Regions from separate parts of the Virgibacillus ainsalahensis genome, predicted to be linked through region 1. Evidence: a T-box and tRNA genes for the amino acid it is inferred to sense, from the RefSeq annotation. Region 1 holds a T-box; the other holds one or more tRNA genes.

The links. A T-box is a leader RNA that pairs with one kind of tRNA and senses whether it is charged. The one in region 1 lies ahead of ileS (isoleucine--tRNA ligase), so its partner is inferred to be a tRNA-Ile.
Region 2: it encodes a tRNA-Ile, which carries the amino acid that the T-box ahead of ileS (isoleucine--tRNA ligase) is inferred to sense. The anticodon was not compared.

The regions. Positions count from the first base shown of each region.
Region 1 covers NZ_AP043943.1:1,437,317-1,440,739, forward strand. Annotated here, with positions in the region: gene ACZ427_RS06815 (YlmH family RNA-binding protein) at 1-415, shown strand, start outside; gene ACZ427_RS06820 (DivIVA domain-containing protein) at 506-1,009, shown strand; T-box leader at 1,069-1,301, shown strand; gene ileS (isoleucine--tRNA ligase) at 1,412-3,423, shown strand, end outside.
Region 2 covers NZ_AP043943.1:3,346,520-3,349,942, reverse strand. Annotated here, with positions in the region: rRNA gene ACZ427_RS16530 (16S ribosomal RNA) at 37-1,603, shown strand; tRNA gene ACZ427_RS16525 (tRNA-Ile) at 1,692-1,768, shown strand; tRNA gene ACZ427_RS16520 (tRNA-Ala) at 1,785-1,857, shown strand; rRNA gene ACZ427_RS16515 (23S ribosomal RNA) at 1,959-3,423, shown strand, end outside.

The DNA.
Region 1 (3,423 bases):
TGGAGATATTTTTATCGGTGAAGGAATCATACAAATCGTCGTAGCTGATGAAATAGCTCCATATGTTTTGACAAATCTAACATCCATTAAGAAAGCTAAAATCAAACTGGAGAAAAAGCCTTTTTCTTCTTTTATAGAGAATAAAATGCATTGGATTGAATCAGATAAGACAGTTTCATCATTGCGTCTGGATGCCCTGGTAAAAGAAATTTACAACATCTCCAGAAAAGAAGCTGCCAATTATATTACAAAACAAATGGTGAAAGTGAATTTTAAGGTGATGGATAACGGGAAAGTCCTGCTTCAGGAAGGTGATTTGCTTTCACTGCGGGGAAAAGGAAGAAGCAAGCTTGTTAAAATAAATGGTCGTACGAAAAAAGATAAGTGGAAAGTAACAACAGCTGTTTTAAAATAAAATGCATTAATCTTGCAGGAAATAGATGATTTGTGTCGAATTTATGTGAAAGACTGGAAAGATTATAATTTCCCTGAGGAGGTGGCCAATGTGCCATTAACACCATTGGATATTCATAACAAAGAATTCACCAGAAGTTTTCGTGGTTATGATGAAGATGAAGTAAATGAATTTTTGGATCAGGTCATTAAAGATTATGAAACAGCCATCAGAGACAATAAAGACTTGAAGGAAAAGGTTGAACAATTGAATGAAAGATTGGGACATTTTAATAATATTGAAGAAACATTGAATAAATCCATTTTGGTTGCCCAGGAGACAGCTGAAGAAGTGAAGGGCAGTGCAACAAAGGAATCTAAACTGATTATTAAAGAAGCAGAAAAAAATGCAGACCGGATTATTAATGAAGCATTAAATAAGTCACGACGTATCTCCATGGATGTTGAAGAACTTAAAAAACAGGCGAAGGTATTCCGGACACGTTTAAAGATGCTTGTAGAGGCCCAGTTGGAAATGATCAATACAGAGGATTGGGAAGAATTATTTGATGAAGACTTGGGTGACGAACTTGAATTAATTGAAAGTAAATCATAGACCTTGACGTTCTTTGAAATATTACATATAATTCATACAAACAACGTTTAACTAAATATACAATTACAATGATAGAGCAAGTATAGAAGTCGTTGCTGCATAGCGAGTCAGGAGATGGTGGAAGCCTGATACAGTAAAGCTTTTAGAATATCACTCTTGAGTATCCATTATGAATACCTGAAACACTAGTAGTAATGGACGGTTAATTCCCGTTACGAATATCGAGTGAATTTAAAACAGTATTTGATTTTAAATTTATAAGGGTGGTACCGCGAGTCTTCTCGTCCCTTTTGGGATTTAGAGACTCGTTTTTTATTTTTAGAAAAAATGGCTCTCGCCAAGCCATAGGTATACGCCTTAGTCTGAAATTATGAAGGAAGAAAATATTAGGAGGAAGCGTAAATGGATTATAAAGATACGTTATTAATGCCAAAAACAAAATTTCCAATGCGTGGTAATTTACCGAATAAAGAGCCGAAAAGACAGGAACATTGGGAAGAGACCAAGATATATGAAAAAGTTCAGGAAAGAACAAAGGGGAGACCACTATTTGTTCTGCACGATGGACCACCTTATGCGAATGGAGATTTGCATATTGGTCATGCTTTAAATAAAATATTAAAAGATATCATTGTACGCCATAAATCAATGACCGGTTACCATGCACCATATGTTCCAGGGTGGGATACACATGGTTTGCCGATTGAAACGGCATTGACAAAAAATAAAAAAATAAAACGAAAAGAAATGAACATTGCTGAATTCAGACAAATGTGTGCAGAATATGCAATGGGTCAAGTTGACAATCAACGGACTCAATTTAAACAGTTGGGAGTCCGCGGAGATTGGGATAATCCATATATAACGCTGACAAAGGACTATGAAGCTGCTCAGATTAAGGTATTTGGTGAAATGGCTAAAAAGGGATACATTTATAAAGGATTAAAGCCAGTTTATTGGTCCCCATCATCTGAATCAGCTTTAGCAGAGGCGGAAATAGAATATCATGATAAACGTTCACCTTCCATTTATGTAACACTTGAGGTAACAGATGGAAAAGGTTTACTTGAGGGCGGAGAGAAGTTCATTGTATGGACGACAACTCCATGGACAATTCCAGCCAACCTCGGTATAAGTCTCCATCCGGATTTGGAATATGTGGTAGTTGAAGTAAATCAAGAAAAATATGTAGTAGCTCAAGCATTACTGGAATCCGTTTCTGAGGAATTGGAATGGGAGAACCCACAAACCGTAAAATCTTTTAAAGGACAGGAAGCAGATAAAATTGTTACGAGACATCCGTTTTATGATCGTGACTCACTCGTAATGCTAGGTACACATGTAACAACAGATGCGGGTACAGGATGTGTTCATACGGCTCCCGGGCACGGGGAAGATGACTTTGTTGTAGCCAAGTCATACGGTATAGAACCGCTCTCCCCTGTTGATGATAAGGGTGTATTTACGAATGAAGCACCAGGATTTGAAGGGTTATTTTATGATAAAGCCAACAAAAATATAACGGAAAAATTAGAAGAAGTAGGGGCTCTGCTCAAACTTACATTTATTACCCACTCCTATCCACATGATTGGCGTACTAAGAAACCAACCATTTTCCGTGCAACTTCTCAATGGTTTGCATCCATTAAAGATTTCCGTCAGGATATTTTGAATGAAATCAACCGTATTAAATGGTACCCGGCATGGGGAGAAACAAGGCTCCATAACATGGTACGTGATCGTGAAGATTGGTGTATTTCCAGGCAGCGTACATGGGGCGTTCCAATTCCAGTGTTTTATGGAGAAGATAATACTCCAATTATTACGGATGAAACAATTGCACATGTGTCTAAACTTTTTGAAGAGCATGGATCGAATGTTTGGTTTGAGCGAGAAGCTAAAGACTTGTTGCCTGAAGGATTTACTTCAGAACATAGCCCGAATGGAAAGTTCACAAAAGAAACAGATATTATGGATGTGTGGTTTGATTCAGGTTCATCCCATGAAGCGGTACTATTGAACAGGGAAGGCCATAGACGCCCGGCTGATGTTTATTTAGAAGGCAGTGACCAATACCGTGGATGGTTCAATTCATCTATTTCTACTGCTGTAGCAGTTACGGGGAAATCTCCATATGAAAATATTATTAGCCACGGCTTTGCATTAGATGGTAACGGCCGAAAAATGAGTAAATCATTAGGCAATGTTATTGTACCATCGAAGGTTCAAAAACAATTAGGGGCTGATATTTTACGGCTGTGGGTATCTTCTGTTGATTATCAGGCAGATGTCCGTATCTCACAGGATATATTAAAACAAACATCAGAGGCTTACCGAAAAATTAGAAATACATTCCGTTTCATGCTTGCAAATCTGGCTGATTTTGATCCGGATACAGATCAAGTTCCTGAGCA
Region 2 (3,423 bases), 1.9 Mb from region 1:
ATATAAGATTGATTGGTGTTAATCTTATTTCAAACTTTTTTGGAGAGTTTGATCTTGGCTCAGGACGAACGCTGGCGGCGTGCCTAATACATGCAAGTCGAGCGCGGGAAGCAAGCAATCACCCTTCGGGGTGTGCGCTTGTGGAACGAGCGGCGGACGGGTGAGTAACACGTGGGCAACCTACCTGTAAGACTGGGATAACTCGCGGAAACGCGAGCTAATACCGGATAACACTTTTACTCTCATGAGTGGAAGTTGAAAGGCGGCATTTATGCTGTCATTTACAGATGGGCCCGCGGCGCATTAGCTAGTTGGTGAGATAATGGCTCACCAAGGCGACGATGCGTAGCCGACCTGAGAGGGTGATCGGCCACACTGGGACTGAGACACGGCCCAGACTCCTACGGGAGGCAGCAGTAGGGAATCATCCGCAATGGACGAAAGTCTGACGGTGCAACGCCGCGTGAGTGATGAAGGTTTTCGGATCGTAAAACTCTGTTATTAGGGAAGAACAAGTGCCGTTCAAATAGGGCGGCACCTTGACGGTACCTAACCAGAAAGCCCCGGCTAACTACGTGCCAGCAGCCGCGGTAATACGTAGGGGGCAAGCGTTGTCCGGAATTATTGGGCGTAAAGCGCGCGCAGGCGGTCTTTTAAGTCTGATGTGAAAGCCCACGGCTTAACCGTGGAGGGTCATTGGAAACTGGAGGACTTGAGTACAGAAGAGGAGAGTGGAATTCCACGTGTAGCGGTGAAATGCGTAGAGATGTGGAGGAACACCAGTGGCGAAGGCGACTCTCTGGTCTGTAACTGACGCTGAGGTGCGAAAGCGTGGGGAGCGAACAGGATTAGATACCCTGGTAGTCCACGCCGTAAACGATGAGTGCTAGGTGTTAGGGGGTTTCCGCCCCTTAGTGCTGAAGTTAACGCATTAAGCACTCCGCCTGGGGAGTACGGCCGCAAGGCTGAAACTCAAAAGAATTGACGGGGGCCCGCACAAGCGGTGGAGCATGTGGTTTAATTCGAAGCAACGCGAAGAACCTTACCAGGTCTTGACATCCTCTGCTATCGGTAGAGATACCGAGTTCCCTTCGGGGACAGAGTGACAGGTGGTGCATGGTTGTCGTCAGCTCGTGTCGTGAGATGTTGGGTTAAGTCCCGCAACGAGCGCAACCCTTGAGATTAGTTGCCAGCATTTAGTTGGGCACTCTAATCTGACTGCCGGTGACAAACCGGAGGAAGGTGGGGATGACGTCAAATCATCATGCCCCTTATGACCTGGGCTACACACGTGCTACAATGGATGGAACAAAGGGCAGCGAAACCGCAAGGTCAAGCAAATCCCATAAAACCATTCTCAGTTCGGATTGCAGGCTGCAACTCGCCTGCATGAAGCCGGAATCGCTAGTAATCGCGGATCAGCATGCCGCGGTGAATACGTTCCCGGGCCTTGTACACACCGCCCGTCACACCACGAGAGTTGGTAACACCCGAAGTCGGTGAGGTAACCTTTTGGAGCCAGCCGCCGAAGGTGGGACCAATGATTGGGGTGAAGTCGTAACAAGGTAGCCGTATCGGAAGGTGCGGCTGGATCACCTCCTTTCTAAGGATATATTACGGAAACATACTCGGTTGTTTGGTTCAGTTTTGAGAGATTAATTTTTCTTACACAATATGACATAATAATAGATGGGCCTGTAGCTCAGCTGGTTAGAGCGCACGCCTGATAAGCGTGAGGTCGGTGGTTCGAGTCCACTCAGGCCCACCATCTATTTAAATTACACGGGGCCTTAGCTCAGCTGGGAGAGCGCCTGCCTTGCACGCAGGAGGTCAGCGGTTCGATCCCGCTAGGCTCCATTTTTGTACCTTGAAAACTAAATAAGAGTAACAACGACATCAATTTTTTTGAAATAAAGCGAAGGCGAATTTAAATTCGTACGCTTATTCACAGTAACGCTAGTTAAGTGAATAAGGGCGCACGGTGGATGCCTTGGCACTAGGAGCCGATGAAGGACGGGACTAACACCGATATGTCTCGGGGAGTTGTAAGTAAACTACGATCCGAGAATTTCCGAATGGGGAAACCCACTGTTCGTAATGGAACAGGACTTGTGTCTGAATACATAGGGCACAGGAGGCAGACCCGGGGAACTGAAACATCTCAGTACCCGGAGGAAGAGAAAGCAAACGCGATTTCCCAAGTAGCGGCGAGCGAAACGGAATCAGCCCAAACCAGAAAGCTTGCTTTCTGGGGTTGTAGGACACTCCACCAGGAGTTACAAAGAAATTCCTTAGACGAATGATCTGGAACGATCAGCCATAGCGGGTAAGAGCCCTGTAGTCGAAAGGGAATTTCCTCCGGAGTGGATCCTGAGTACGGCGGAACACGAGGAATTCCGTCGGAATCCGGGAGGACCATCTCCCAAGGCTAAATACTCCCTAGTGACCGATAGTGAACCAGTACCGTGAGGGAAAGGTGAAAAGCACCCCGGGAGGGGAGTGAAAGAGAACCTGAAACCGTGCGCTTACAAGTAGTCGAAGCCCGTTAATGGGTGACGGCGTACCTTTTGTAGAATGGACCGGCGAGTTACGATCGTATGCAAGGTTAAGTGGAAGACACGGAGCCGCAGCGAAAGCGAGTCTGAACAGGGCGAATGCAGTATGCGGTCGTAGACCCGAAACCGTGTGATCTACCCATGTCCAGGGTGAAGGTCAGGTAACACTGACTGGAGGCCCGAACCCACGTATGTTGAAAAATGCGGGGATGAGGTGTGGGTAGGGGTGAAATGCCAATCGAACACGGAGATAGCTGGTTCTCTCCGAAATAGCTTTAGGGCTAGCCTCAAGGAGATAGAGTACTGGAGGTAGAGCACTGATTGGACGAGGGGCCCTCACCGGGTTACCGAATTCAGTCAAACTCCGAATGCCAGCTACTTTACCTTGGGAGTCAGACTATGGGTGATAAGGTTCATAGTCGAGAGGGAAACAGCCCAGACCGCCAGCTAAGGTCCCAAAGTATACGTTAAGTGGAAAAGGATGTGGAGTTGCCCAGACAACCAGGATGTTGGCTTAGAAGCAGCCATCATTTAAAGAGTGCGTAATAGCTCACTGGTCGAGTGACTCTGCGCCGAAAATGTACCGGGGCTAAACGTATCACCGAAGCTGCGGATTGTTCTTTGAACAATGGTAGGAGAGCGTTCCAGGTGCCGTGAAGTCAGACCGTGAGGACTGGTGGAGCGCCTGGAAGTGAGAATGCCGGTATGAGTAGCGAAAAAAGAGTGAGAATCTCTTTCACCGAATGCCTAAGGTTTCCTGAGGAAGGCTCGTCCTCTCAGGGTTAGTCGGGACCTAAGCCGAGGCCGAAAGGCGTAGGCGATGGACAACAGGCAGATATTCCTGTACCACCTCATGATTGTTTGAACG